4 regions of the Pseudomaricurvus sp. genome follow, and region 3 is predicted to be linked to each of the others. Evidence: predicted binding sites of a transcription regulator. Region 3 holds the regulator's gene; each other region holds the start of a gene.

Region 1 (7,557 bases), on a different contig from region 3:
CACCCCGAACGCAACGATGAGCTTACGCAACTGGCTCTGTCCAGTAATCATATGCTGGATGCGATTGAAGAAACGTTTGCCAAGCGCCTGGAAGTTGAGCAAGACCTGCGGGAAAGTGAAGAGGCTATTCGGCAGATTATCAATGAGCTGCCAGCAATGGTCGGCGTGAGACATTTGGATGGTCGGCTGGAATTTGCCAATCAGAATATGGCATCTTTTTTTGGACGAGATGTAGATACCATCAAGGATGTTAATGTGCTCGATGCACATATTGAGTTTGAGGCAGAAACCTTTGGGGTGCCCGCTCAAGCTCAGGTTGAGTCAAGAAATAAAGTCGTCGAAGGCGAGTTTGAAGGCTATTACAAGGGCGCCGCCGGCGAACGAAGATACTTGCAAGGAAATGTTAAACCCATAGTGCTTCATGGCGAAACGCTGCTGCTGATGGTGATGAATGACATCAGTGCGCGAAAAGAAGCTGAAGAAAAAATGGAGCATATGGCGTATCACGATCCGCTGACTAACCTGCCCAACCGAATGCATTTGGTCGAGCGCTTGGAGAATGAAATCCGCCGATCTCGTCGACACCATTACCATGGCGCGGTTTTATTTATCGATCTGGATCACTTCAAAAATATCAATGATTCCCTCGGGCACCCGGTGGGGGATATTGTCTTAAAGCAAGTTGCACAGCGTCTGCAGAAAACGGTGCGTGAAGAAGATCTGGTGGCCCGATTAAGCGGGGATGAGTTTGTCATTGTTTTGACCGTCTTGGATCAGGATCTGGAGGTGGCAGCGCTGAAGGCCGGTGAAGTAGCCGAAAAAATCCGCAAGAGTATTTCAGAACCCTACCCCTACGAAGACATCACTCTTCATGTTTCGGGGAGTATTGGTATCGTGGTGTACTCCGATAATGAAAGCTCGGTGCACGAATTGTTGCGGTTTGCCGATACTGCCATGTATCAGGTGAAGGCAAAGGGGCGTAATGCGATTGAGTTCTTCAATCTCGGTATGGCTGACAAAGTCAGTCATCAATTGAAACTGGAAAGTGAACTACACCGAGCCCTTAAAGAGCAAGAATTTGAACTGTTTTTTCAGCCGAAAGTGTCGATCACCAGTGGCCGGATTTTAGGGGGCGAAGCCTTGCTCCGGTGGAATCATCCTGAGCGAGGCATGGTGTCACCCGGTGAGTTTATTCCTGTGCTGGAAGCCTCTGGTCTCATGATCGAAGTGGGTCAGTGGGTGATCGAAGAGGGTTGCCGTGCTTTGGGGGCTCTATCGAAAGGCGGGTTGTGGGAAGAGGGGATGCGGCTGAGTCTTAATATCAGTCCTCGCCAGTTCCGCGGGCAGAACTTTGTTGAAAATATGGCCCGTACTTTGGAAGACATACCGATTCCACCGAACAGTCTGGAATTGGAGTTGACCGAAGGCGTAGTGATTCAAAGTGTAGAAGAGACCATTTCCATCATGACGGCGCTCTCATCCATGGGGATTGATTTTTCACTGGATGATTTTGGTACAGGGTATTCGTCCATCAGTTATTTGAAACGTTTACCGGTTACCACCCTGAAAATTGACTACAGCTTTGTCAGGGATATTGTGGACGATCGAAGTGATCGCGTATTGGTGGAAACGATTGTTACCATGGGACAGTTGTTGGATTTAGCGGTTGTGGCTGAAGGGGTTGAAGACCAGAAGCAGCTGGAGATACTGGCTGGATTTGGGTGTGATTGTTACCAGGGTTACTATTTTAGCCGACCGGTTCCCCTGAACGATTTCAAAGTCCTTCTGGAGCTTGACCAAGCACCGGAGGCAGTGAACCAAGCCATCGATTAAGTTTGATCCTTGTTTAGAACAATTTGGCCAGTAAGACCGGGACTGCCGTTTCCACTCTTAAAATCCTGGATCCAAGGTGAATGGTCTGACAGCCAGCCTGATTAAGCTTTTCTATTTCATACTCAATGAATCCACCTTCCGGCCCAATGACCAGCAATGATTCTTCCTCACTGGGTTCAGGGCAGGGTATCGCTTGTTTGGGGTGAGCCACCAGGGCACGTCTTCCCTGGCACAACGCCGGTAACTCGTCTTCCACAAACGGCTTAAAGCGTTTTACCAGACGTACCTCTGGCATGACGGTATCAACACCTTGTTCCAATCCCAGAATCAGCTGCTCGCGAATGGTGTTTTCCTGTAACCAGGGCGTCTGCCAATAGCTTTTTTCCACTCGATAGCTGTTGATCAAAATCAGCTTTTTGACCCCCATGGTGGCTACGGTTTGAAAAATTCGTTTCAGCATTTTGGGTCTGGGAAGGGCAAGGATCAGAGTCAGCGGCAGCGCTTTTGGGGACTCTTTGCTCAAAGAGACATCCAGTCGAATACTTTTTGAGCAGATGTCAGTCACGGTTGCTAACCCTTGCAGGTCATTGATCAGCCCGACACGCACCTCATCCCCAACTTCAACTTTGTGAATGTTGAGCAGATGATCCCGTCGTCTGTCGGTGAGTTCAGCCGTCGTTGGTGAGATAAAATCTGAAGGTGAAAGCAGTAAAAGATTCATGGCGCTTCATGGTGTGAAAGTGGTCGCCATTATCCCGCAACTGGGTATTGAATGCACCGGTAACAGAGGTTTTTCAGTGTGGGTTAAAGTTTGATGTGTACTTAAATCAGATAAACTTGGGGGGAAGTTACGTCAGTTTCTCGACTCGGTTGTGACATGGGCGGGAAATCGCTAGAATTCGTTTCTCTTCGATTGATCTCATTTTCAAACGATCTTTCCGCCCTTAGCTCAGCTGGATAGAGCGTCCCCCTCCTAAGGGGAAGGCCAGTGGTTCGAATCCACTAGGGCGGGCCATTTCTTGAATACAGCAACCTACTTATCAGGCTTTGACCACAGTGTGACTGGTGCGCTGAGCTTGAGTGTTGCCTGTGGCGTTGTAGAGATTAGCGGTGTCTGCGGATTGTCCGCGCATCAACCCCATGAGCTTCTGCAGAGTTCTTTGTCCTCTGGCAATCATTTTGCCATTCAGCTCATTGTGTTTTTTACAGTCATCTACGAGAGCTTGAAGCTCTTTCCAGAGCGGCGGTAACACGACTCCGTCCAGTTCCTGCAGCAGGCGATTCCAGCAGACTTCATTGGGTTGGCCTGTGCGCTGGGTCAGAAAGTTAACCCAGCCGCTACGTTGTTTGGCGCCGTGTTCCAGCTTGGCCATCAATACCTGCTTTTCACCGACCAAGGTACCCAAACGGGTGTGGTCACGTTGTTGAAGAATCTGGTGTTCTTCTTTCAGAAGCTCCAGCAGGGTACTTGCCGTTTGAATGTCTTGGCTGATCTGTTGGTGAACGGCGGGCGCGGATACATTGTCAGATCCGGTTGTCGAGCCTGTAGCTGAATCAGAGTTATATGGCGTTGTGGCGGACATGGCTACCTTCCAGATGATCTGTGGTTGAAAATCAAATGCTGAAAATCAGATGTTGAAAAATCAGACGTTGCATTAATCAAACATCGAAATTCAAACATCGAAAAAATCAAAAGTCGAAACGGTCAAATTGTTTTGACGGACAGCAAAATAACAGCACGCAAAGCCGGGAATTGCAGCGGTGAGTTTAGCTCTGTCCGTCAATATTTTCGTCCACGGTCGATTGGGTCGGCATGACCTTCTCGCCAGTGGAGTTCATCCTGAGATGAACGTATTCGTATTTATGAGAAAAAGTTGTCCTGAGCCAGCATGCTCTCGGCAATGCGGTCGGGATTAATCTCATAGGTGCCATCAGCAATGGCTTGCTTAATGTCAGCGACACGCTGAGTGTCTACGTCTGGTGTCGCCTGAATCTTGCTTTCCAGCTGGCTCAGCTGTTGAGCTTGTGAGCTTAGAGATACTTCCGGTTTAGGAGTGTTCTGCGCTTGTGACTCGGCAGCATTGTTTTTACTGCTGGCGTTACCGTCGACCCGTCCTTTTGCGTTGCCGCTTGAGGAGAGGATGTTGTTGCTGTTTGAATCAATAACCATTGCTGCAATTCCCATTGTGTTGTGGTGCTGTCATCTTTGGAAGTTTTGACCAAAGGTGCCCATACTGAGGGTTTCGGCGGGTGCCGCGATAACTTTAGTCAAAACCTTATCTTTTTTAGCTCTTTTTTTTAAATCCCGTATTGAGGGGTCAAAAAATTGAACTTTTGAGCAGTGAGTCTCACTTTTAGCCCAGTTTTACGGACTTTTGGCCTATTTTGACAAGGGTTAACCCTTGGTTTTCTACATAATGACCTGAACTTGTCCCTTTGCTGTGACTCGCGCTTTAATGACTCGCTCGCTTTTCAGATTCTGGACGCGTATTTGTTGGCCAACTTTGCCGTCGTTCATGGCAACCCCTGATGTGGAGACTGCAATCCCGCCGCTGATGGCTTTCACGCTGACGGCGTCTCCCCTCTGAATGACCTCAGGGGCCGTGACACTGGTTGTTCTCAGACTGTCCCCCAGGTTAATCGGGCGTCTGGCTTCTTTGCCGATGATGCGCGTGGGATTGGAAACGGTGCTGTTACCCATGGTGCTCACATCACGCAACTCCAGAGAGAAATCTCTCTCGGTGAGCCTTTCCCCACGCCCAATGTTACGGGCTGCAACCAATACCTGCCGCATGCGTTCGACTTTGGCGGTCAGGTAGAAAGACCAGGGCGTCTGGCTTGGACACTGAACCCGAAGTGTCACATTGCTGGCACTTAGTTGTCGGCCGTGCAAATCGTATGTCAAAGGTTTGTCGCATGCTGAAAGGCGCAAGCGGGGATCAATGTCGCCTACATCAATGCGGGTTTGGTCATCGGGAAACTTATCCTTCAGAACGCTTTCAAGATACTGTTGAGCGGCTACAGGAACGTCCGACAAATCCTGCCACTGTCTGGCCTCGGAGGCCGCAGATACGGCGATTCCAAGGCTTAAGGCGATATGTAGGCGTTTAAAGTTCATAGTTTGCTCAGTGTCATTTTGGGCCTGATACCGGTGTTGTATTCGATGTTGTATTAAAGGCTTTGCGGTGTCTGCCGCTATAGCTATTGATCAAGTCAATGTTGCTCTTGGTTTAATACTTATGCCGGTATTGCTGCAAGTTTGATAGAGATAAAGCAAACACCGTGCCGTTATAGAGCAGCTGTATATTAAAACCGTCATTAACAAGCTTTGAGGAGACGTCATGGCTGGAGTTATGGACAGCGTTAATCAGCGTACACAGTTGGTCGGTCAAAACCGACTGGAGCTGTTGCTATTTCGGCTGAGTGGTCAGCAGTTGTACGGTATTAACGTCTTCAAGGTCAAAGAGGTTCTACAATGTCCGCCTCTGAATGCCATTCCACAGCGTAACCCTGTCGTTCGCGGGGTGGCGCATATCCGTGGCAATACGACATCTATCATGGATATGAATTTGTCCATGGGTCGTAACCCACTGGATGATATTGCAAACTGCTTTGTGATCATCACGGAATACAATCGATCTACTCAAGGCTTCCTGGTGAGTGGCGTTGAGCGCATCGTCAATATGCATTGGGAAGAGATTCATCCGCCACCGTCCGGCGCTGGCAGAGACAATTACCTGACTGCGGTGACCGAGGTGGATGGCCAGCTGGTTGAAATCATAGACGTCGAGAAGATCCTGGCTGAAGTATCTCCGGTAAGTGAAGAAGTGAGCCCAGGTGTTATCGAAGATGGTATTGCCGAGCGTATCGTGCAAAAACATGTACTCATCGTGGATGATTCGGCCATTGCCCGGAAGCAGGTTCAGCGGGTTGTTGAGTCTATGGGCATCAAGACAACGCTGAAAAAAGACGGTCGCGAAGCCATAAACTACCTAAAAAGCATGGTGGAAGACGGATTGGATCCTAATGCCGAGCTCATTATGGTGATTTCGGATATTGAGATGCCTGAAATGGACGGCTATACCTTTACAGCGGAAGTGCGCAGCCATCCGGCACTGAAAAATCTGACAGTGGTCTTGCATACCTCGCTCAGCGGTGTCTTTAACGAGACCATGGTCAAAAAGGTCGGGGCTGATGACTTTATGGCTAAATTTAAGCCTGACGAGCTGGCTCGACGAGTGAATGACCGAATCCTGGAGATCAGTGGTCAAAGCTTGTTGGATGAGGACGCATTGCAAGAAGCGGCAAGTTAAGGATGCTCCGCAGAAAATGTGGTCTCTTTTTGAAAACGCTTCTTTTACTCTCGTTCCGTTGAAATTGTTCCATTAAAATTGCTTCGTCAGACGGTACAAGGCTGACAAACTCTTGGCTTTTTATAGCGAGTATACGCATGACAAACAGTGGTTTTACGGCATCACCGTCACGCCCAGGGGGCGCCACTATGAATTCCAGTGAGTTTGAAAGCTTCCGGCTGTTCCTGCAGGAGGCTTGCGGCATTCATCTGGCAGAAAACAAGCAGTATCTGGTGACTACCCGCATCCGCAAAATTTTGCAGGATAACCAGCTGGAGAGTCTCAGTGCTCTGGTGGATCAGTTGCGCCGCAGCCGTCACTCCAAACTGCGTGAGCAGGTAGTGGATGCCATGACCACCAATGAAACCTTCTGGTTTCGTGATACGCATCCTTACGACTATCTGCAGACGACGTTGCTGGCGGAAATCCAAAAGAAGCCGGATTCCGGGCCGATTCGTATCTGGTCGGCAGCCTGTTCTTCTGGGCAGGAGCCTTATTCGATCAGTATGACGGTTGAAGAAAGCCGTCGGCAAAATCGCTTGTCGTCGGCTCGGTCTGTGGAAATTGTCGCAACGGATCTGTCAGCCAGCATGCTCAAGCAGGCTCAGGCTGCCGAGTACGACAAGATGTCTGTGTTGCGTGGTTTATCTCCCGAGCGCCGGGACGCTTATTTTGACCAGGTCAGCGAAGAGGTCTGGCGGGTAAAGCCGGCTATCCGCAGTCGTGTGCAGTTCAGGTCTTTGAACCTGTTGGACTCCTACGGTGGCTTGGGTCGCTTTGATGTGATCTTTTGTCGTAATGTTCTGATTTATTTTACCGGTGAACTTAAGCAAAACATTCTCACGCGTCTGCACGCTGCGTTGAAGCCTGGAGGGGTTTTGGTGCTGGGGTCGTCGGAAGGGCTGGCGGGTGCTTCTGAGTTGTTCGAAATGATTCATTGCAAACCGGGCATCATGTACCGGGCGCTGTAGCTGGTTGTTTTCCGTCTTTATTTCGGCCTGAAAAGGCCTTCTCTTTCAGTAGCTCTTCTTTCTGTGAAGCCTTTGCCGTTCTGCGGTAAAGGTTTGCCGCTTTCCTCTTTTTTTTGTTATCTCTGATTTCAAATGCCCCTTTCCTGTGTTTAGGAAAACCTCTACAGCCCAGTGTTTTAGGGGGGGGTGATGGTTTTTTCTGTCTTTGGCACAGCTCTTGCTAAATCCTGTACACAGTTTAGTGATTGCCGCTTACGGGGCAGCACTGGGATAAACATTTAAAGAGTTGAGGTGACAGATGGCTATTGGCTTTGATCAAGCGTTAGGGATTCATGACGATGCGCTGCGTTTTCGCAGTCAGCGGTCTTCTATTCTTGCGAACAATCTCGCTAATCTGGATA
Region 2 (7,557 bases), on a different contig from region 3:
CCGTAAAACATATCGGGAATACGCTGACCCGGCTCACCATCACAAGTAGCACCCAACTCAATCGCTTTGTGATACAGCTTGTCCACTTGCTCTTTGGATTCGGCAGTCAACGCCACCATGCTGCCGTTACCAGCGCTAGGGGCTTCCTCGTTATGAGGGATACACACAGAAATCATGGGTTCTGCCATAGACTTGCCGATCATCGCGATGCGGCCGCCATCAAACTGAACCTTTGCGCCAAAGTCCGCCAGCAGCTCGCTGTAAAAAGCTTTGGCCTTTTCCATATCGCTGACGCCTAATGTTACATATCCGATCATTTCTTTTCTCCGGTTATTATTTAAGCGCTGTGCCTGAACCTCTGTACGACAGCGCCCACGGATAATAACAATCCCGCAGCCAAATGCACCACGAGATTTGAAAAGATGAGTTTACGATGAAATCAATGACTCAACTGGCTTCATTCAGATCCTGCAAGGGACCAAAGAACTCATAGCGCACTTGCTGTGGAGGAATGCCCAACTCTTTTGTCAGCCCATTCACCGCTTGCATAAACGGTTTCGGGCCTAAAAAGTAGAAATCCACATTACGATCTTCCGGCAACCGGTCTTCCAGTACAGAGCGGTTAATAAAACCTGAATAGTGCGGCTGATCGCTGACCAGAGGCTTTTCATAGACATAACAGGCTTTCAGGTTCTGATGCTCCTCCGCCAGCTGATCCACCTGCTCTTTAAACGCGTGATGGCTGCCATTGATAGCGCCGTGGATAAAATGAATGTCCCGCCCGCTCGCAACAGCAGTGTTCAGCATACTGACCGCAGGGGTAATACCGACGCCTCCGGTGACCAAAAACAATGGACGCCGACTGTCCTGTAACACAAAATCACCACAGGGAGCCGTGACTCGCAGCTCACTGCCAACACTGACCTGCTGGTGCAGATAATTAGACACCAAACCACCCTCTTCGCGCTTCACACTGATGCGCAATTGTTGCTTACCTGGCGCATCGGACAAGCTGTAATTGCGACGTACAGTCTGACCATCGATATTCAAAATCAAGGTAATGTATTGTCCGGCACTGAAGTCGATCAGCTCACTGCTGTCCAGCGGCTGCAAGTAGAAAGAGGTGATGACATCGCTCTCCTGAACCTTGTCGACCACCTTAAACGCTTTGTCGCCTACCCAGCCACCGGAGCGCTGACCGTTAGCCTCATAAATGGAAGCCTCTACACCGATCAGAATATCCGCCAATTGCTGGTAGGCCGCCCCCCAGGCATCGGCCACCTCTTCGGTCACCGCCTCACCCAGTACTTCACCAATGGCAGCCATCAAACACTCGCCCACGATAGGGTAATGCTCTGGCTGAATCCCCAGCGAGCAATGTTTCTGCGCAATCAGACTGACCGCATCACCCAGCACATCAAGGCGCTCAATATTTTTCGCATAGGCCACCACCGCGTTAGCCAAAGCCTGACGCTGCGCGCCCTGAGCTTGATGGGTCTCATTAAAATAAGCTTTCACCTCAGGATAGCGCTCAAACATCAGCGGATAAAAGCAGTCAGTAATCTCACGCGCATGCGCGCCAACCACAGGAACCGTGGCGTTGATAATGGCGATTTGTTCGTTGGTTAACATAGCCCTTCCTTTGCATTTTGGATGTAAACACAAGGGTATTTACAATATCTGTGCCAGCTTTATCCTACTGATTTCAGTAGCTTACACGTAAAACGTGTCATTTTGACCACAAAATAAACGTTGTCATAAAGACGTCAACGATGTAATTATGACTTCATGACTACAAAACATTATCTCGGCGTAATTGAAGACTTGGCGATCCAACTACCCAGCCAGGAACGCTACCAGCGATTACTGCACGCGATCCGTCAGGCCATCCCCTGTGACGCAATCGCCCTGCTGAAACTCAACCGCGACAGCCTGGAGCCATTGGCTTTTCAGGGCTTATCTCCGGAAACCCTTGGCCGGCGATTCAAAATCGGCCAACATCCACGACTGGATCAAATACTCTCCAGCCATCATCTGGTGCGTTTCGACACCGATTCGTCTCTGCCAGACCCCTATGACGGATTGATCGACACCCCTGATCACGAACTGCACGTGCACGACTGCATGGGCATCTCTATTCACATCAACAATCAACCTTGGGGCGTCATCACTCTGGACGCCCTGCGTCCCGGCCAGTTCGATGATGTCGATCCGCAGCAGCAACAAGCAGCCATCGCTCTAACCCGCTCAGTCATCACGGCTGTGGAACGGATTAATCTGCTGGAACAACAGCTGAGCCACGGCCACGACGTCACCGCCGAACTGAACCGTGACCAAGGCGGTAAAGAAGTGATCGGCAACAGCCCGGCCATCACCCAATTGCTGAAAGACATTGATACCGTGGCGCCTACGCCACTGACGGTATTGATTCAGGGAGAAACTGGCGTCGGCAAGGAAAACATTGCCCACCGGCTGCACTTACAGTCAAATCGCGTCAATCAGCCGCTGGTGCAAATTAACTGTGCAGCCCTGCCTGAGGCCTTGGCAGAAGCTGAATTGTTTGGCCATACCAAAGGCGCCTTTACCGGTGCAGACAGTGAACGCAGCGGACGTTTTGAGCTAGCGGATGGCGGCACCCTGTTTCTCGATGAAATTGGCGAGCTGCCTTTACCCACCCAAGCTAAATTGTTGCGCGCTCTTCAGGAAGGTGAAATACAGCGGGCAGGCAGCGACCATCCCATCCAAGTGGATGTGCGTATCATTGCAGCAACCAATCGGGACTTAAAAGAAGAAGTGAAAGCGGGACGTTTTCGCGCGGACTTGTACCACCGGATCAGCGTATACCCAGTAACGGTGCCACCACTGCGAGAACGTGGAAATGATGTCCTGATGCTGGCAGAGTTTTTTCTGGAACGAGATCAACACCGCCTCAACCTGCGCAAACTGACTCTGGATCGAACCGCCAAGCGTGCATTGATGGCTCACACCTGGCCCGGCAACGTCCGAGAACTGGAACACTTACTCAGCCGGGCGGCACTTAAAGCCAGCAGCCAACATTACCCAGGCTTCAAGAGTGGCAGCACTGCCAAGGCTATAGTCACCATCCAGCCAGCGCATCTGGGATTGGAACCCTCACTGACACCAGAAGTACAAGAGCTGCACACTCAACCGGCCCTGATACCCGAAAAGTCACTTAGAGAAGCCACAGAAGACTTTCAGCGAGACCAAATCTTGCAGGCTCTTGTGCGAACACAACGCAATGTGTCCGCCGCAGCGAGATTACTCAAAGTCGACCGGAGCAATCTGCTGCGCCTGATCAAAAGATTAGAAGTTTAACGACCAGTGTTTTCAAGCAGCCGCCGGTAAATCACTTACTTGATTTCCAACAACTCCACATCAAAAATCAGGGTTGAGCCGGGAGTGATGGAACGACCCGCCGCACGATTGCCATACGCCAAATCACTGGGGATAAACAGACGGACTTTTTCACCCACCGTCATCAACTGCAAACCTTCCTGCCAGCCCTTAATCACCTGCCGAACCCCAAATTCAATGGGCTGTCCACGGTCTACGGAACTGTCGAATACGGTACCGTCCAGCAAGGTGCCGTGATAGTGAACCTTGACGGTATCGCGATACCCCGGTTTTTCTGTACCGGCTCCCTCTTTCAGAACCAGGTACTGCAAGCCAGACTGGGTGGTGATCACGCCTTCTTTTGATTTATTCTCCTCAAGGAAAGCTTTGCCCTGTGCCAGATTTTCCCGCCATACATCTTTGCCAGCGGACACTCGCTGCACCACAAAGACTGCCAACATCACGACCAATACTGCCGCTATCACTTTAACCATCGTTCTCTCCCGTCGTTTGTCATCAAAAGCTTGTCATTAAAATCGCGGAAATACTAACCCAGAAACAGGTTCCGACCTAGCCTGTGATACCATATAGTCTCCACGAAATCCTCAGATTGAACAGTGCTCGCATGCCTCTAAAGCAGTCTTCACAACACCCTATCCTTTACTCTTTCCGCCGCTGCCCCTACGCCATGCGCGCCAGACTGGCCATCCATTACAGCGGTATAGAGATCGAGCACCGGGAAATTCTGCTGAAAAACAAACCCGCCGCCATGCTGGAAGCCTCCCCTAAAGGCACTGTCCCCGTGGTCGTCCTGCCTGACGGAACCGTCATCGATGAAAGCCGCGATGTGATGATGTGGGCGCTACAGCAGCATGATCCACAGATGTGGTATCACGGTCTGACAGAGGAACAGCAAGCTGGCATCAACGACTGGATTGATCGTAACGACAACGACTTCAAGCCGTGGCTGGACAAGTACAAATACTCCGTCGGCTATCCGGAGCATTCAGAAGCCTACTATCGCGAACAGTGCGAAACCTTTCTCAAGCAGCTGAACGAACAACTGTCGAAATCGGCCTACTTATTGGGTGAAGCCGAAAGTCTGGCCGACAACGCCATCTTTCCCTTTGTAAGGCAGTGCGCGTTTGTGAACAAAACCTGGTTTGATGCCGCCCCCTACCCCCATCTACAAAGCTGGCTCCAACAGTTTCTGGAATCGGCGCGCTTTGAGGACATCATGCACAAACACCCACTGTGGCAGGCAGACTGAGGCCTCCGCCCTCCTTTGCTGATCAGATTCAGTTCGTCTCGGAAGTCACTACATCCTCTAGTCGCACTGATCCACTCGACGACACTTTAAGCACGGCAACCCCACTGTCTCGCAACTCTCTTTCCAGAGCCAAAGCTTTTACCTTAGGTGCAAAGAAAGCCTCAATGCCGTATTTGATGTGATACACCGGTTGATCCCCGCCACTGTAATTCAATACACGACCGCGAAGATAAACGCCCTCATTTGGAGGCGTTAGCTGCACGCCGGAAAACTCATACAGGCCCTGCTCTCCCGGCTCTAGACTGACGTACACCACTTCCCCCTGACGCAATCGGGCACCGATCCGATCGTCGTTTTCAACCGACTGCTGATGCACGGAAAACCTTTCGGCATCAATGGTGGAAATCTCATATCGCAACCGAGCGTAGTTGCCTCGAAATAAAGAGCGGGGATCCACTGGAATGGTCTTGATTCGGATTTCAGTGCCGGTAATCAGCGGCAAGGCCGATAAACCATACATCGCCACCAGTACTACACCTTGGAACAGTGCTGCAACGATCAGCGCGATGATCACCTGCCGGGAACTTAAGCCATGAGATATCTGTGCAGACAAAGCCTTCATGATGAGATCTCCTGATGCTGATGCGCCCTTTTCCAATAGCGTGCGGCAGCCAAAAGCAGCACGGCAAACAGCATAAACAACAGTGCGCCGCCGACATAATCACCAATCAAGTCTACATAGCGCAGTAAGGCTGTCACCAGAATGGTGGCGACACCCAGAAAGAAATAGTGAGAAATACTGCTGTGAATGCCCCGAACGATCAACCACACACCGGTGCCAATCAACAGCAGATTATCGACCACCTGAAAAACAACGATGTGGGACTCCTGCCGAGACAACAACATCCCGATCAAAATGCCCCAGAAAGCCAACAGAAAAGCGATGACGGATAAGCGACTCTCTGACAGCCAGGCCAGCGCCAACGCTGCCAGAGACAACAACGTAATCACCACAAACATGCCAGGCAGATGTGCCCAATCGGCCTCCAGCAGATTCTCCCACGGATCGTTAAAGCTCATCACAACCAGAAACAGCAATCCAAACCGCAGACACCAGACTGACAACAAAGCGCCATAATCCTGTGCCCTGACAGATCCCTTCAACCCTGCCCAACGGCTGGCGGCATAGGCAAAAACAAACATGGCCACGCTGACGGCCACATGCTCAGCGGTAAATTCACAGCGCAATCCATCCCGCCAGATCTCCGCCAAGGTCAGCTCGAACCAGAAAAACAGACTCAGAATGACTGCAAAGAACAGCAACAGGCTCGGACGCCCACGCCACAGCACCAGACCTCCGCAAAGAATAAACAGAGGAAAGAGTGTTGGATAAAAACCCATGCTGGCTTCCAGAAAAAACCAGATCAGCGCCAACAGCAACGACTGCAACATCAACATCGAACTCTGCAACAGCACTGCTATCGGCAGACAGCCCAGCGCCCACCAGAACACTCCATCGGGCATATGCTCACCCAGGTGATAAATCTGGGCGATCAAGATGATTGAAGCACCGTAAAACAGATTGCCCAACAGAAACATACCGACCGAGGCTGACGCCCCTCCGGTCCTGTATTTCTGTATCGCAACCCCCTGAGTGGCCAGTGTCAGCGCAATCAGCCCCCACATTCGGACGGCGCGGGGAATGTCTTCCCAGTTCGCTCCCAAGACCGTAATCACCGCCAGCCCCACGAATAAATAACCCAGCCCAACCAGAACGTTGTAAGCCAGTGATCGATTTTGTGCCTGGTGATAATCCACCTGGTATTGATGGCAGATCTTCTCGGCCTGCGACTGAGTAATGATGTCCTTCTCAACCCAGTCAGCGGCCTCTTTGGCCAGATCATTTTTCAGCAGACGAATTAATCGCATAAGCATCCTTGAGTGCGCATCCTGTCGACAGGCTGCAGGAAATGGAGCTACTAATTCTAGTTAGCCCATAAAGAAAGGTCTACGTTAAACAGCCATCAGTCGTTTTACGGTCACGGTCAACAAGCATTACAGGCGTAAACCCCCATCAGACAACTGGCTTGCGCTCTACCCGCAGACCAGTAGAATGCGGCTCACGATTCAATTTGGGCCACCCCTCTGATGGAATTCAGTCTGCACATTTTTAGCCTGATCACTCTGTTTGGTATATCCACCGGACTGCTTCTCGCTCTACAGTTGTGGGTATTGCCCTGGGGAAACCAAAAAGCCAATCGACTGCTGAGCCTGCACCTTGCCAACTACATTGTGCTTGCCGTGACGTTTGTTCTGCACCTGGAACGCACAGATCGTCTGAGCGACTACCACGCTATCTTTTCCCTGCAACTGCTGGTCGGCCCCCTGTTTTATTTTTACGTCCAACGGTTAACGTATCCAGAGTTCCAATGGCGATGGTCACACCTCTGGCACTTGGCGCCCGCTCTATTGATGACTCTGCTGTGGCAATGGCAGCTGCCCTTGAACCCCGACAGCGTGCTAAAACAACCCTGCTTGCAGGCTAGCGACTGCGACCTACTCTACCGTAGCCGTTTTATCCATCGACTGGCCGCCTACATATCCATGACCCTCTATGCACTTGCCTCGCTGTGGATTCTGCGCCCCCATTTACAACGGGTAAAGGCGGCCTACTCAACCATTGAAGGGGTAACCCTCCATTGGTTGAAAATCCTGATCGGTTGCAAGTTGCTCACTCTGGTGATTGCTGTCGGCCTGGAAGTCCGGGCTTTGCATATCCACGACGAATGGACGCCCGCGTCCGTAATGTCCATGTCACCGCTGATCCTGACGTTACTGGTAGGCTGGTTCGGACTGCAGCAGCGCAAGATACAACTCAATGAATCCAGAGACCCAAGTGACTCATCTGCCAGCAATACGCCTCTACAGCAGAT
Region 3 (7,557 bases):
AGGCAGGCAAGTTATCAATACAGGTAAAACCGACATCCTCAAGCACGTGCAAGGCTGTGCTTTTCCCCGAGCCGGAGCGGCCGCTAATTACAACTAAACGCATGGGATTTTCTGCCTCGTCGACTATCAATATTTCAGGGTGCTCGTTTTATCCGGGTGCTTTCTTATTGGGGCGTTATGGCCTCATCAGGACGCACGGCCTTTGAAGGAGGAGTATCAATTGATACAACACCACGAGCAATACTCTAAAGGTACCTTACTTTGGGTAGATTACAAAACCGCGTCCCTGCGCCATCAGAGGGGCGCGCTGGCGTCTTGTTCGGTGGCTGCCAGGTAGAGGCTTTGGGTGTCGCTGGCGTCGCGAAGATTCTGCAAATAGTCGGGATGGTGCAGTTGTTCGGCAATCGCGGCCAGAGTTTTCAGATGTTCGTCGTGAGCCTCCTCGGGAACAATCAGGGCAAACAGGATGTCCACGGGTTGGCCGTCGATGGATTCATAGTCGATGGGGCTTTGTAACTGAATCAAAGCACCAACGGTGTTGGCGCAATTGTTGATGCGGCAGTGAGGAATAGCAATGCCACCGCCCAGACCGGTTGTGCCAAGCCGCTCCCGAGAGATCAGACTGGTGAAGATCTCATCGGCGTTAAGAGTCGGCTGGTCTTCGGCAATCAGTTGGGAGATGACTTGCAGAGCGCGTTTTTTGCTGCTGGCCTCAACACCGCAGTAGGTGCGATGTTGAGACAAAAATGATCTTACTTCCATAAATTAGCGGTGATGATTTCGCATCTTTTCTTTGTGTTTAATGAGTTGGCGGTCGAGCTTGTCGGCCAACATGTCGATGGCGGCGTAGAGGTCTTCGGACTCGCTGTCTGCGAAGAAGTCTTTGCCGCTCACGTGCACTGAGGCTTCTGCCTTTTGGCGTAGTTTATCAACAGATAGTATGACGTTGGTACTGGTAATTCGGTCGTGGTGTCTTTCGAGGCGATCTAGTTTGGTGTTGACGTAGTTTTTAATGGCAGTTGTCAGTTCAACATGGTGTCCACTGATGTTGATTTGCATGCGTTGCTCCTCTTGTCGTGAAACGTCGGTATTGAATCGCTTGTCATACAGCTTTGGCTACTAGCACCAGCTGTGTTGGTGCTGTCGAGGCCCTGACAGGCAGGACTTTAACCTTTATCCCGAGTGGGCGACCAGTACCGGCTGCAGCGGACTTGTGTTGCGGTCAACAGCTGCTCAGACCAATCGCTTACGCTCGTTGGACGCGGGTATTCCTAAAGACTCCCGATACTTGGCGATGGTGCGTCTGGCCACCTTAATGCCCTGTTCGGCGAGTAATGTGGTGATTTTGCTATCACTTAACGGTTTTTGGGGGCTCTCAGCCGCCACCAGTTTTTTGATGATGGCACGGATTGCTGTGGATGAGCATTCGCCGCCTGAGTCAGTACTCACATGGCTTGAGAAGAAGTATTTCAGCTCAAAGATGCCCTGAGGCGTGTGCATGTACTTTTGAGTGGTGACCCGGGAAATGGTGGACTCGTGCATGCCGACAATTTCGGCCACGTCGTGCAGAACCAGCGGTTTCATGGCCTCGGCGCCATAATCGAGAAAGCCGCGCTGTTTTTCGACGATACAGGTAGAGACTTTCAGCAGGGTCTCGTTGCGGCTTTGCAAGCTCTTGAGGAACCAGCGGGCTTCCTGCAAGTTGTCGCGTAAGAAGGAGTTGTCACTGCTGGTGTCCGCCCGCTTGACCATTGAGGCGTAGGTATCATTGATACGCAATTTGGGTGCGATGTCGGGATTCAGATTCACAGTCCAGCGGTCATCCTGTTTGGTCACAAATACATCGGGTACTACGTACTCGGTCTCGCCACTGTAGATGCTGTCCCCTGGACGTGGATTCAGGCTCTGAATCAAAATGATGGCATCTCGCAGCTGGGCTTCCTTGAGTTTGGTTTTTCTCATCAGCTGCTTGTAATCGCGGCTGCCCAGCAACAATAAGTGGTCTTTGACTATGAGTTTAGCATCTTCCCGGCAGGGTGTAGTTTTTGGCAGTTGATTCAGCTGGATTAGCAGGCATTCGCTCAAATCCTGACTGGCGACCCCGGGAGGGTCAAACTGTTGCAGTCTGTGCAACACCGCAAAGACTTCGTCCAGTTCGAGCTCTTCCAGCTCGTCTACCAGGCTTTCATGGATTTCTTCGGCGTTCATGCTGAGCATGCCGGTGTCTTCAATAGCGTCAATAAACGCCATCGCTATGACTTGGTCCCGATCGGACATGGGGGTCAGGTTGAGCTGCCACATCAGGTGCTGATGCAGGGATTCGTCGCTGCCGCGCCGGCTTTCGTAATCGTTGTCCTCGCTGTCGGGTGCTGACAAGCCGCTGCCGGAAGGGCCTGACTGGTATACATCGTCCCAGCTGGTGTCTACCGGCAGGTCTTCCGGAATAGCGTCTCCCCAGTCGCCCTCGGGACTGTCATCGCTGTTTCTGTCGACGCCACTTTGCTCTTCCTGGGCGCTGGCGGTGGGTTCTGGTTCGCTGTCGGAATCTTTGGTGCTGCTCTGTTCGGGCTGATCTTTGGGGGTGTTGATGCTCTCGTCGGGAGTGTCCGAACCGGCATTGTCGTCTTCGCCGACTTCCAGCATGGGGTTGGAGTCGAGCGCCTCCTGGATTTCGGCCTGAAGGTCGAGCGTCGACAGCTGCAGCAGGCGGATGGCTTGCTGCAGTTGGGGGGTCATGGTGAGTTGTTGACCCAGCTTGAGTTGTAACGACTGTTTCATGTATGGCTACGGCTACTGAGGAATTCTTTCTCTGCTCTGCCGCAATGTCAGCGAGTGTGGAGCTGTGTGATGTGTGCGGCAGAATCCATTCTTGCGACGATCAGACTCGATTGAAATGATCGTGTTGGTGAGCAAGTGTAGCCAGAGTAACCGAGGAGAACAACTTAAACAAGCAAGTTTTATGCCTGTTTCTTGCCTGCTTGGGAGGAAATGCGAATGTTGGGAGCGGGTGGCTGCGTTGTGGTCGATCTTAGTTGGACGCGCTGTCCAAGCTGTTTGCCAGAGGCCACAATTTTGTGTGTGGGGTCACACTTTTAGCCCTGAGAAAACACACTATAAGCTGAATTGGTGCCCGAGGTAAACCTCTCTGACCTGCGTGTTGCCTAGAACGGTTTCCGGCGTGCCTTCGGCAATAATGTGGCCTTCGCTGACGATGTAGGCTTTCTCGCAAATATCGAGGGTTTCGCGAACGTTGTGATCAGTAATCAAAACGCCAATCCCGCGATCTTTCAGGTGCTGAATAATGTGCTTGATGTCGTTGACGGAAATGGGGTCGACGCCAGCAAATGGTTCATCCAGCCGGATGAATTCCGGGTCGGTGGCCAGTGCGCGAGCGATTTCGACCCGGCGACGCTCACCACCGGACAGCGCCATGCCGAGGCTATTCTGGATATGGCTGATGTGAAACTCTCGCAACAACTGATCGAGTTTGTCCTGGCGCTGTTTGCGGTTCAGGTCCTTGCGGGTTTCCAGAATACTGAGAATGTTGTCGTTGACCGTCAGCTTGCGGAATACGGAGGCTTCCTGTGGCAGGTAGCCGATGCCCGCTCGTGCCCGTCCGTGCATGGAAAGGTGCGTCAGGTTCTTTTGATCAATAGTGACCTTGCCCTGATCGGCATCCACCAGCCCGGCAATCATGTAAAAGCAAGTGGTCTTGCCCGCCCCGTTGGGACCCAGCAGGCCGACAATCTGGCCACTGCTGACCGACAGGGAAACGTCGATAACGACACGGCGGCTTTTGTAGCTCTTGGCGAGGTTCAGGGCGTTGAGTGTGGGCATGGCGTTGGTCTTGTCCTTAAATCCGGCGCTGGGCAGTGTGGCGGTGCGGTGGCGCTTTAACTGTTAGGGATTGCGCTCACTTTTGGGAGGAATCGTCATGTGAATGCGGTCTGGGTTGGTGGTGCTTTTGTTGCCCTGAGCTTTCACCACAGAAGATTTCATGTCGTAATCAATCTTTTTGCCGGTCAGGGTGGTGCCATCGCCCTGACGCAGCGAGGCGTTTTCGCTGATGTGCAGCTTTTCGGTGTCCAGCAGGTATTCGATGGTTTTGCCTTTGGCGATCACCATTTCTTTGTCGGGCTCGGGGATTTGCTGGTAGTGGGCGCGATCACCGGTGGCGACAACCCGTGAAATCTCGTTGTTGATGCTGTAAATCACCACCTTGTCGGCTTTGATCCGCATGGTGCCCTGATCCATCTGTACCTCGCCGGTATAGGTAGTGATGCCCTTTTTTTCGTTGCGCTCGGCGGTGTCAGAGCTGATGTGTATCGGTTGCTCCCGGTCGCTTTCCAGTGCCAGAAGAGTGGAGCTGAACCCGCCCAGAGTCAGGGATAACAAAAGCGAAATGGCGAGTTTATTGCGGATCATGTATGCCTCGGACGTTGGATAGCAATTTTATAGTGTCTGTTTTCAGGTACGCTTCCATACCAACGGCATGGGTGGTGTTGCCGGGGCTGGTGATGATAACAGGTTTGTCAGTTTCGGCGTATTGCCTCTCTGGTTTTACGACCAGATATGGCGTTGTGAGTTCCGAGGATTGGCCCAGAGTGTCGGTGCGAGTGATGTGCACATCTCCCCAAAGTTGAACCAGGTTGCCGTTGTTGCGGGCTTTTCCGGTATTCGACACGATGGTGGTGGGCGGCTTGTCCACTGAATACATTGTCAGCTTCGGGGCGGTGAGGTCGGCGTAGTCTTTGGCTGTGCGTCGCTTGGGGTTCTTTTGGTAGTAGCGGGTTTCAGACGCGACAAAAACCGAACTCAACTGGCCGTTCTCGTCAAAGCGACGACGAACGGCGTTGTGCACAATATTGCTCGGGTGTTTGGATGTTTTCGGAGTTTCGGGCTTCTGAGGCAGGAATGTCTCCGGTGGGGAATCCCAAAACACCAGAAACAGACAGGTCAACAAAATGATGAAAGCCGGGGCCAGCCAGTTTTTATTCATGATGAGGTTGCCTACATAACTCCGGCACGCAGTATGTCGTGCATGTGAATGACGCCGATGGGACGATGACCGTCGTCTTCAACAATCAGGGCGGTGATCTTGCGGCCTTCCATGATGCCCAGAGCTTCGGCGGCCAGCATGTTGTGGTGAACGGTTTTGGGATTTGCCGACATGACCTGATCCATGGTGGCGGTGCTGAGGTCTGCCCCCTGGTCGACGCAGCGACGCAGGTCGCCATCGGTGAATACGCCCAGCAGGTGGCCGTCAGGATTGGTTACGGTCGTCATGCCGAAGCCTTTCTCGGTCATTTCTACCAGTGCCTGGCTGAGTGCTGTATCGGCACTGACTCGCGGCACTTCGCTGTCTTTGTGCATGATGTCTTCCACTTTCAGCAGCAGTTTGCGCCCCAGCGCGCCGCCGGGGTGGGAAAAAGCAAAGTCTTCTGCGGTAAAGCCGCGAGCTTCCAGCAGGGCCACCGCCAGGGCGTCGCCCATGGCCAGGGTTACCGTGGTGCTGGTGGTTGGCGCCAGGTTCAGAGGGCAGGCCTCGCTCTCAATACTGATGTCCAGGTGGACGTTGGCGGCCAGCGCCAGTGGCGAGTCGGCTTTGCCCGCCATGCTGATCAGTGGGATCCCCATGCGCTTGAGCATCGGCAAAAGCATTACGATTTCAGCGGAGGAGCCGGAATTGGAAATGCCGATGACCACATCGTCACGGGTGATCATGCCCAGATCGCCGTGGCTGGCTTCGCCCGGGTGGACAAAGAAAGAGGGAGTTCCGGTGCTGGCCAGAGTGGCGGCGATCTTGTTGCCGATATGACCCGATTTGCCCATGCCGGTGACAATGGTTCTGCCCTTGCAGTTGAGGATCAGCTGGCAGGCATCCACAAAGGTCTGGTTTACACGACTTTTGAGGTCGGCGACGGCCTTGGCCTCAATGTCGATGGTGCGCTGACCGGCCTTGATGAGTTGGGCGGTGTCTGTCGGTGGTGTGTTGTTCTGGGTCATAAGGCTATTCTAAGGGAATTTGAGTTTTTGCCGTTTGCAACAAGCCTATCGGCAAACGGCGTTTAAAGGAACCTCAGGCGGCAGCCATCGGGTTAGTATCCGTAGATGGCCGGCGAGGATCAGCGGAACAGCACATAGAAATACAGGATGTAGCCCGCCAATAGCAGGGTCCCAATACGGCGCCCCAGGTAGGCGACTCCCTGACTGTTAGGGTGCCGGTTGCGTACCTTGTAATCAATAATGATAGCTGCCGCCAGCAGGAGCGTGATGCCGCCCATGGCCATAAAGTCGCGACTGAAGACGTCGGTCTCCATGACGGGCGGGTGGATGATGCCCGGCAGTGACATGACGGCCAGGATGTTAAAGATGTTGGAGCCTATAATGTTACCCAGGGCCATGTCGTGGTGGCCTTTGATGGCGCTCATGACCGAGGCGGCTAGCTCCGGGAGGCTGGTGCCAATGGCGACAACGGTCAGACCAATGATCAGAGGGCTGACGCCGAAGTCGGTGGCGACAATTTGGGCGCCCCACACCAGCAGATCGGAGCTGGCAATCAGTACCCCAAGGCCGACCACAAACCAGAAGAAAGCGATGCCGGTCTTCATGTTGGGGATTTCGTCCTCGTCCACAACCTCTTCCGGGTGATCTTTCTTGCTACGAGTCATGATGTATAGCAGAGGAATCAGGCCGCCAAGCAATAAGTAGCCCTCAAGAGGTGACAAGGTTGCGTCGTACAGCACAATGCCGGCAGCCACAGTGACCAACAGCAGAATCGGAATTTCCTGAGTCAGCAGGTGTTTCTGGATGGGCATAGGAGCGATCAGAGCTGTAATCGCCAAGACCATACCGATGTTTGCCAGGTTCGACCCCAGGGCGTTACCAATGGCCAGCTCGCCACTGCCGTCCAGGGCTGCGTTGATGGAAACAACGATTTCCGGGGCAGAGGTTCCAAGGGAAACGATGGTGAGACCGATAATCAAACGGCTAACGCCAAAGTTACTGGCGATAGCGGCACTACCACCGACAAAGCGGTCGGCGCTCCAGATTAATCCGCCGAAGCCAACGAGTATGGCGATCCAGGCCAGCCACAGTTCTGACATTGATGTTCCTTAGTAATCTGAGTGCAGTAATATAGGTGCAGGTCAAAGGTGGCAGATGGTATAGTGGCCTGCTTGGAATGTCAGCCGTAATGTGCATTTTTCTGGAAATTGCCGACCTTATCGCCTTTTGGGTTCCCTCGCTGTTAAACCTTTCCCTGTTTGGGGGTTCTAACGTCACGAGGAGCCTGTTTTAGAAGGGCTCCAGGTTTTAAAGCACCAGGCCAAAAAATGCTGGAATACCACGGTAGCGATGATCTGCCGACCATTAAGTACAAAATCAGGAAGAACTAATCAGGAGAGTCAGCTGAGATGGGACAACAAGTAATGTGTAAGCCACAAACAATTCACAAAAGAGTTGTTGCGCTGTTTGTCAGTGTTTTTTTCAGTGTGTTGTGGGCGCAAGCGCAAGCACAGGGCAGTTCACAAGCGAACTCCTCTGAAAACTATCCCG
Region 4 (7,557 bases), on a different contig from region 3:
CAACACCTTGATACTCAGTTGTATACAGAGGAAGTATTGGGCGAGATTCAATCTCTGGATTACGCTGAAGCGGCGACTCGATTGGCTGGGCAATCCTTGATTTTGGATGCGGCCCAGGCCAGTTTTATGAAAGTGAGCCAGTTGACGTTGTTTAGTCGTATGTAATCAGACCCTTCGACAGGCTTAGGTCGAACGGGCTTGGTGAGTTTGGATGTAGCTCTTCGACAGGCTCAGGGCGAACGGGCTTGGTGAGTTTGGATGTAGCCCTTCGACAGGCTCAGGGCGAACGGGGTCGATGAGTCTGGATGTTGATTCTTCGACAGGCTCAGTGAGAACGGGTTCGATAAGTTTGGATATAGCCCTTCGACGGGCTTAGGGCGAACAGGCTGGATAAGTTGGATGTAGCGCTTCAAAAGACTCAGGGTGAGCGGGTTCAATGAGTCTGGATGTTGGCTCTTCGATAAGCTCAGGGTGAAAGGCTTGGTGGCGTTGGGGTGTTTATCATTCGACAGAGCCAGGCTGATAGGATCTTCGAGTGGCACCATTCTCGTTCGCCCTGAGCCTGTCGAAGGGTACTACTCCGAAGCTGAAGTGTTCCTATGACTAAACCTGATAAGCCTCAATCGACTTTTTAGACTTATTTATCTGCATCAGCTCTTCTCGCAAGTCTTTCTGTAATAACTCTGCTTTCTCTTTCAGCTCCTGATCCTGCTTTCGCAACTGCTCGAAAGCGTCACGGGCATACTTATGCAGATTGGTTGGCAAATCGGCAGTAAAAGCCTGTTCTGCTGCCAGGTTTCTTTTCTGCAATAAAGCTTCTACCTCGTCCCATTTTTCATTTTCAAATGCCTCGTGCAATTCGGCAGCAAGAGTTAAAACCGCTTCAATTCTGTGTCTATATGCTTCAGTCATGATGAGCCCTGACGGAGTTTCTGCAAAGGTTCCATGGTAGGTGTCAGGTCGTGAATATCCAAGCCATTTCTGTTGAAAAAAGCGGAAAAAACATAACCGGCAAGCGGAAGAGTGTTGCCGCTTTTGCTTTTCGTGAGTTTATATCACAGGAAAATGTTTTTAAAAAATTCTATAAAATCAATGGGTTATGTGTTTTTTAAAAGTTGGCATAGCCGTTGCTATATCTACTGTGAACATACTTTACGGTACAACCGGCAAAGCAGGTGTTCTCTGAAAGTCTGTCTGGACGACAGTGGTATTTCAGAGAAGCCTTGCGGCCCAAGTGCCAAGTCAACAATTTAGTCAATACTCGCAATTGGCAAGTTTGTAGCTGAATTAGCTTAACAGGAGAATGATTATGCCATTAGTCATCAATACGAATGTGGCAGCGCTGAACTCTCAGCGGCAACTGGTTAAATCAGGCGAAGATATGGCTCAGGCTATGGAACGTCTGTCTTCAGGTAAACGCGTAAACTCAGCAGCAGATGATGCCGCGGGCTTGGCGATTGCAAACCGTATGACCTCACAAATTAAAGGTTTGGATCAGGCAGTACGAAATGCCAATGACGGTATTTCCATGATTCAGACAGCGGAAGGTGCGCTGGATGAAACCACCAATATCCTGCAGCGCATGCGTGAGTTGTCCATTCAGTCCGCTAACGGAATTTATTCGGACGCAGACCGATCCACTCTGGATGCCGAAGTTCAACAACTTAAAACAGAGTTAGACCGCATTGCTGAAACAACGTCTTTTAACGGTCAGCCGTTACTGGATGGTTCCTTGAAAGATGTCGATCTTCAGGTCGGTGCTATGTCGAATCAGGTGGTTAGCCTGGAGATAGGATCTTTCAGCACCAGCTCACTGGGTGGAAGTTCAGGTGATATCGTTGGCTCTGCCTCTACTAATGGTTTGGCCGATTTAACCACTGCTTTCACGGCCACCGGCGACATCACAATTAACGATACTGCCATCTCTGCAATCGACCATACTGCACCCGAGACGGATTCCATTAATGAAATCCTGGCCTCAATGAATGAAGATCTTGATGGTAAGGGAGTTGAGGTTTCCACGTTGGTCAGCGTTGAAGCAAGTTCTGTGGGTACCGGGTTGCTGCGGGGAGGCACTGATACTTTAGCTATTGATGTGGTCGATGGTGATGGAAATACTCAGTCTTATGTGATCTCTGATACAGAAAACATGAAAGACCTGGTTGCAAAGATTAATTCTGAAACCAGTGTGGAAGCGAGTATCAATGAAGATGGCAAGTTGGTTCTGTCTCAAGAAAATGTACAGAGCATCGCTATCGCCGATAGCACTACGAATCCGGACAACAACGCCAGTGGCCTGGCCGATGCCACGACTAATTTCTCGCTTGTGTTAACAGACACTTCTGCTGACAAGAAAGGCATTAAAGTTGAGATTGGAGCAACCACAACTGCTGCTGAAATGGCAGCGTTGGGTCTTAATGTTCAGGATGATGGCGGTGCTTTACAAGGAGCTACGGTTGATGCCAACGGTTTGACTGAGGGCGACCTGGTGCTAAATGGTGTGCCTGTAGGTGCTATTGTCCCGACTGCTGCAACAGCAACAGCGAAGGCTGCTGCGACAATTGAAGCCATTAATGAAATCTCTGAGCAGACAGGTATTGTAGCCTATGCCGGTACTGCTGCCGACTCTATTGCATTGCGTTCAGCTGATGGTAGCGAGTTTGCCGTTGAGGCTGGTAATGGACTGACCGCAGCTCAATTGTTCACTTCGATTGGTATCACTGAGCAAAATGCTTTGTCTGGTGTCGGTTCGATCGCCAGTGTCAGCATTGCTACGGCAGAGGGGGCTCAGAAAGCTATTGATGTTGTGGATCGCGCTCTGGAAGAGATCAACGCTACTCGTGCAGATCTGGGTGCCGCGAACAACCGCCTGGACTTTACGATTTCCAATCTGATGAATGTGTCAGAGAATACCTCAGCTTCACGCTCTCGTATTATGGATGCGGACTTTGCCGCAGAGACAGCGAACTTGTCTCGTGCTCAGGTTCTGCAGCAGGCATCGCAAGCCATGTTGGCTCAGGCTAATGCCAAGCCGCAACAGGTTTTGCAGTTGCTTCAGGGGTAATGTTCGGTAAGTAAAAGCCCGGTCAGCTCAGGTTGGCCGGGCTTTTTTTTTGTGAAAGACTTCACATGGATTTTATGTCGAGGTACTATTTCTACTCCTCCCAAGACGGCAATTCTCGCTGTCAACCTTTTTCGGATTCGTCACTAAAGTTACCCCAAGGGGTGCCGATAAGTATGTCAGAAGCGCTCAAAACTAGATGTTCTTGAGCTGTTTCAAAGCCACTTAACGACTAGTCATGTCGACTGGCGTTGGTAATGAATACTTATAGGAGCGCAACATGCCTTTAGTTATTAACAGTAATATTTCGTCTTTAAGTTCACAGCGTCAGCTGGTGAAGTCCGGTGCGGAAATGGAACAGGCTATGGAGCGTCTGTCCTCAGGTAAGCGTATCAATACCGCCGCCGACGATGCAGCTGGTCTGGCCATTACAAACCGTCAAACTGCACAGATCAAAGGTCTGGATCGTGCCGTAGCTAACGCAAATGACGGTATTTCTCTGATCCAAACTGCAGAGGGTGCACTCGATGAAAGCACCAATATTCTGCAGCGTATGCGTGAACTGTCGGTACAGTCTGCGAACGGAATCTATTCAGATGCAGACCGTTCTACATTGAACGCTGAGGTTGAGCAGCTGAAATCCGAGATTGACCGTATTGCCCAAACCACATCCTTTAATGGAAAAAACATTCTGGATGGCAGCAGTTCTAAGGTCTCTTTGCAGGTGGGTGCGAATGCAAATCAAACCATTGATATTGCTCTTCAAGGTTTTGGCGCCTCTTCTCTGGGTGGTGGGACGGGTGATGTGATCGGCCAGGCAACAACAAATGGATTGTCAGACCTCACCGATTTAGCTGGTGGAGATGAGTTGTCAATCAACGATGTAACCATCAGCGATTTGAGCGGTGCGACCACATTAAACGATGCTCTAGACTCTATGAATTCTGACCTGGATGGGCGTGGAGTTGAGGTTTCCAGTTTGGTGACCGTTACTGCTTCATCTGTTGGTGATGGTGCTTTTGTTGCTGGAACATCTGATTTAACTCTAACTTTAACTGATGGAAATGGTGATACCCAGACTTACAACATCACTGATACTAACAGTATGGATGAATTAGTTAACAAAATTAATTCAGAAACTTCAATCGATGCCAGAGTTGATGATAGTGGAAAGCTAACTCTTTCTGCAGAAGGTGCAACAAGCCTTCAGGTGGCCGATGGAACTACTGATGATGCTGGTGCTGGGTTTGCGGATTCTACAACCAATTTCTCATTAGTACTGACCGATACTAGCGCTGATAAGCGTGGTATTAAAGTAGAAGATGCAGGATCACTCTCCGCTGCTGAAATTGAAACTCTGGGTTTGAATATCCAGGACGACGATGGCAACCTGGTTGGCCAAACAGTGGATGCAGCATCTTCAGCAACGGATTTGTCTGATGGCGATCTGATGATAAACGGGGTCGCGATTGGAGATATTGAATACGATACTGATGCCGCTACTACAGCAGCGGCTGCCGTCAAAGCTATTAATGAGAAGTCTGACGAGAGCGGCGTAGTTGCTTATCTGGGAAGCGGAACAAATAATATTGAGCTTCGTTCCACAACCGGAGAAGACATCGCTATTAAGGCGAAAGATGATACTGCGGCTACCAATATTCTGGCCACTACTGGTTTGATGGAGCGTAATGCAGTAGATGGTACTGGCTCAGTCGCCGGTGTTAATATTTCTACTCAAGCCGGAGCTCAGAAGGCGATCAATGTCATTGATAACGCTTTGGAGCAAGTGAACGCCCAGCGTGCAGATTTAGGTGCGGCTAATAACCGTCTGGACTTTACCGTCAGCAACCTGATGAACGTTTCCGAGAACACTTCAGCAGCACGTTCACGGATTCAGGATGCGGACTTCGCGGCAGAAACTGCCAACTTGTCCCGAGCTCAGGTTCTGCAACAAGCCTCTCAGGCAATGCTGGCCCAGGCCAATGCGGCGCCACAGCAGGTGTTGTCACTGCTGCGTTAATCCATGACCGTAAAGGTTAATTTTGGAGAGAGCTTCCTGGATGGAAGCTCTCAATAACGTTAAGAGGTTAACCCTATGAGTGATGTTGGTTTATCAGTGATTACAGAGACCTTATCCAGCAGGGGATCTACGGCAATGTCTTCTACAGCAGGTGCAGGGATTAAATCGTCATCTGTGGCAGAGACCGGAAAAACCTTGCCGCATGAGGTTGCCGTAACGGCAACAACTGCTCAGTCCAGTGAGAAGGTCAACCAGGCTGTAGCGGAGTTAAACAGTTATATTCAAAACGAACAACGTGATCTTATGTTTCACGTTGATGAAGATACCGGTGATACCGTGGTACGGGTTGTAGACCGCAGCAGCGGGGATTTGATTCGACAAATACCCAACGATGTGGTTCTGGATCTGGCCGCCAAAGCCCGGGATAACGAGCCTTTGCAATTAATTAGTATGCAGGGCTAACTCCGACAGTTAACACTTCTCTATCTGATCTTTTGCAAAGGCGTGCCATTGGCGCGCCTTTTGCATTTCTGTCTTTCTGAATTAACAGTTTATCAAAACTTATCAGTTATAAAGTTACGTTCAATACTGCCGATATAGATTGTAAGTGGTATTGGGTTTTCCCTGTAGGTGGTACGAAGGCAGAGTTATGGAATCAATTGGCGGTAATATTATCAGCAGTCTTGGGGCAGGTTCAGGCCTTAATTCTACCTCGCTGGTAGAACAGCTGACCGATGTGGAGCGCGCGCCCAAGCAAAACCAAATTGACACCAAGCGTGAATCTTTCGAGACCAAACTCTCTGACTTTGGTGTGATTCGCAGCGCCTTGTCTTTGTTGCAAGATTCGGGTGATGTTCTTACCGATAGTGCTACGTTTAACAGTAAATCCGCCAGCTTTAGTGACAGTAGCGCATTTATCCCTGTATCCCTGGACGAGAATGTTCCGGTGGGTAACTACTCGTTTGAGGTGCTGGATGTTGCCCAATCGCAGTCACTGGCGACGGGTTCCAGTTTTGCTGCACCTACTGATGCCGTAGGCAAAGGCAGCCTGACTCTGGATTTTGGCAGTTGGGACAGTGCCGAGCCGCCAACAACCTTTACCCATAATGGCGATAAAGACCCTTTGGTCATCACTTTGGATGACACCAATAACTCCCTTAACGGCCTGCGTGACGCCATTAATGAGGCTGACGTGGGTGTCACAGCCAGTGTGGTCAACGATGGCAACGGTTATCGATTATTGCTAACGGCTGAATCCGGTCAATCGAATCAATTACAGATTACGGCTACCGAAGAAGCTGGAGCCGAAGGTTTGGCTGCTTTTAATTTTAATGCCACTGATCAGGCCCTGAATCAAGCCCAGGGCGGTCAGGATGCACGGTTGAAGATTAACGGACTGGAAGTTACCCGCAGTACCAATGAAATCGATGATGTATTGGACGGTTTTAAGTTTACTTTGGCCAAGCCCGATCCAGGCAATGTGGTTAATGTTTCGATTAGCGAAGACAAGGCCGGTGCTCAACAGGCGGTCAGAGACTTTGTCGACAGCTTTAATGCATTTCTTGAGGCGGTTGAGCCTGCTGTTGGTTATAACACTGAGACAGAAGAAGAGGGTAGTCTCAAGCGTGATCCTGCTGCTCGCTCGGTGATGACCCAAATTCGCAATTTGATATCCACGAGTGTTGGTGGTCTCGATGAAAGCTTCGCTGCGCTTTCAAGTGTGGGCATCCGTACCGAAAATGACGGTACACTTAGTATCGATGACGAAGACTTTAACAGAGCTTTTTCAGACAGTTACGATCAGGTGAAGGCGCTTTTTACACCACAAGCTAGCAGCAGCTCTGACAAGATTGTGGTGAACAGTTTTCGCAGTGAAGCCACACCTGGTGAATATGACGTAGTGATTACGCAAGAGCCGGAGAAGGGTGGTTTGGTTGGATCGGCAGCAGCGGGATCGTTACTGTCCGATCTTGCTGTAGCGACATCTTCAGGTTTTTATACCGGAGGTGCCAGTAGCTTCAGTGTGCTGGATATGTCGACTCAGGGGGTGGCCGCAGGGACTTATACCTTTGATGTAGAAGTCGATGGCGGTACGGCCGTCACTGTCGAGCTTCCTATTGCAGATTATGCCGATGAAACTGAAATCGCAGTGGCTCTTCAAAACGAATTTGATACCCTCGGTGTATCCGCTGATATTGTCCATAATGGTTCCGAGTTTGTCGTAACATCGCGCAACAGTGGTGATTCATCTTCCGTTGCGATCAGTAATAGCAGTGCTGAGTTTGGGTTCTCAACCGGCACAGCGACGGCGGGCAGCGGTCCTGCTAATGATTCTTACAACTTTCAGATCACGGTTAATGGGGTAACATCGAACCCCATTGAAGTCGCTCTTGGGAGTTATGCTAGTCAGGATGAGTTAGCATTATATTTACAAACGCAAATCAATAACGACTCCAACTTAAAAGCCGCTGGAGCT

The links. Region 3 encodes sigma-54, which starts transcription at its own class of promoters, with help from an activator protein. Its sites were predicted from a motif close to TGGCACANNNNTTGCNNT; they were not measured.
Region 1: flgA (flagellar basal body P-ring formation chaperone FlgA) is a predicted target of sigma-54. The motif match lies at 5,104-5,121, and genes of this name have one in related genera.
Region 2: hmpA (NO-inducible flavohemoprotein) is a predicted target of sigma-54. The motif match lies at 1,671-1,688, and genes of this name have one in related genera.
Region 4: fliD (flagellar filament capping protein FliD) is a predicted target of sigma-54. The motif match lies at 5,593-5,610, and genes of this name have one in related genera.

The regions. Positions count from the first base shown of each region.
Region 1 covers NZ_CBFIHX010000024.1:2,032-9,588, reverse strand. Annotated here, with positions in the region: gene ACTG33_RS05170 (putative bifunctional diguanylate cyclase/phosphodiesterase) at 1-1,833, shown strand, start outside; gene ACTG33_RS05165 (16S rRNA (uracil(1498)-N(3))-methyltransferase) at 1,847-2,554, opposite strand; tRNA gene ACTG33_RS05160 (tRNA-Arg) at 2,772-2,848, shown strand; gene ACTG33_RS05155 (flagella synthesis protein FlgN) at 2,874-3,416, opposite strand; gene flgM (flagellar biosynthesis anti-sigma factor FlgM) at 3,695-4,003, opposite strand; gene flgA (flagellar basal body P-ring formation chaperone FlgA) at 4,244-4,951, opposite strand; gene ACTG33_RS05140 (chemotaxis protein CheV) at 5,175-6,146, shown strand; gene ACTG33_RS05135 (CheR family methyltransferase) at 6,335-7,156, shown strand; gene flgB (flagellar basal body rod protein FlgB) at 7,455-7,557, shown strand, end outside.
Region 2 covers NZ_CBFIHX010000092.1:1,386-8,942, forward strand. Annotated here, with positions in the region: gene ACTG33_RS12480 (VOC family protein) at 1-317, opposite strand, end outside; gene hmpA (NO-inducible flavohemoprotein) at 448-1,632, opposite strand; gene norR (nitric oxide reductase transcriptional regulator NorR) at 1,789-3,336, shown strand; gene ACTG33_RS12495 (FKBP-type peptidyl-prolyl cis-trans isomerase) at 3,372-3,848, opposite strand; gene ACTG33_RS12500 (glutathione S-transferase) at 3,980-4,624, shown strand; gene ACTG33_RS12505 (GDYXXLXY domain-containing protein) at 4,653-5,246, opposite strand; gene ACTG33_RS12510 (DUF2157 domain-containing protein) at 5,243-6,553, opposite strand; gene ACTG33_RS12515 (helix-turn-helix domain-containing protein) at 6,773-7,557, shown strand, end outside.
Region 3 covers NZ_CBFIHX010000002.1:19,127-26,683, forward strand. Annotated here, with positions in the region: gene rapZ (RNase adapter RapZ) at 1-103, opposite strand, end outside; gene ACTG33_RS00415 (PTS sugar transporter subunit IIA) at 295-744, opposite strand; gene hpf (ribosome hibernation-promoting factor, HPF/YfiA family) at 766-1,059, opposite strand; gene ACTG33_RS00425 (RNA polymerase factor sigma-54) at 1,234-2,778, opposite strand; gene lptB (LPS export ABC transporter ATP-binding protein) at 3,112-3,837, opposite strand; gene lptA (lipopolysaccharide transport periplasmic protein LptA) at 3,901-4,425, opposite strand; gene lptC (LPS export ABC transporter periplasmic protein LptC) at 4,412-4,999, opposite strand; gene ACTG33_RS00445 (KpsF/GutQ family sugar-phosphate isomerase) at 5,011-6,006, opposite strand; gene ACTG33_RS00450 (calcium/sodium antiporter) at 6,126-7,106, opposite strand; gene ACTG33_RS00455 (MlaC/ttg2D family ABC transporter substrate-binding protein) at 7,416-7,557, shown strand, end outside.
Region 4 covers NZ_CBFIHX010000030.1:21,898-29,454, reverse strand. Annotated here, with positions in the region: gene flgL (flagellar hook-associated protein FlgL) at 1-165, shown strand, start outside; gene ACTG33_RS06230 (hypothetical protein) at 231-545, opposite strand; gene fliT (flagellar protein FliT) at 604-912, opposite strand; gene ACTG33_RS06220 (hypothetical protein) at 963-1,112, shown strand; gene ACTG33_RS06215 (flagellin N-terminal helical domain-containing protein) at 1,310-3,064, shown strand; gene ACTG33_RS06210 (flagellin N-terminal helical domain-containing protein) at 3,342-5,081, shown strand; gene ACTG33_RS06205 (flagellar protein FlaG) at 5,217-5,543, shown strand; gene fliD (flagellar filament capping protein FliD) at 5,731-7,557, shown strand, end outside.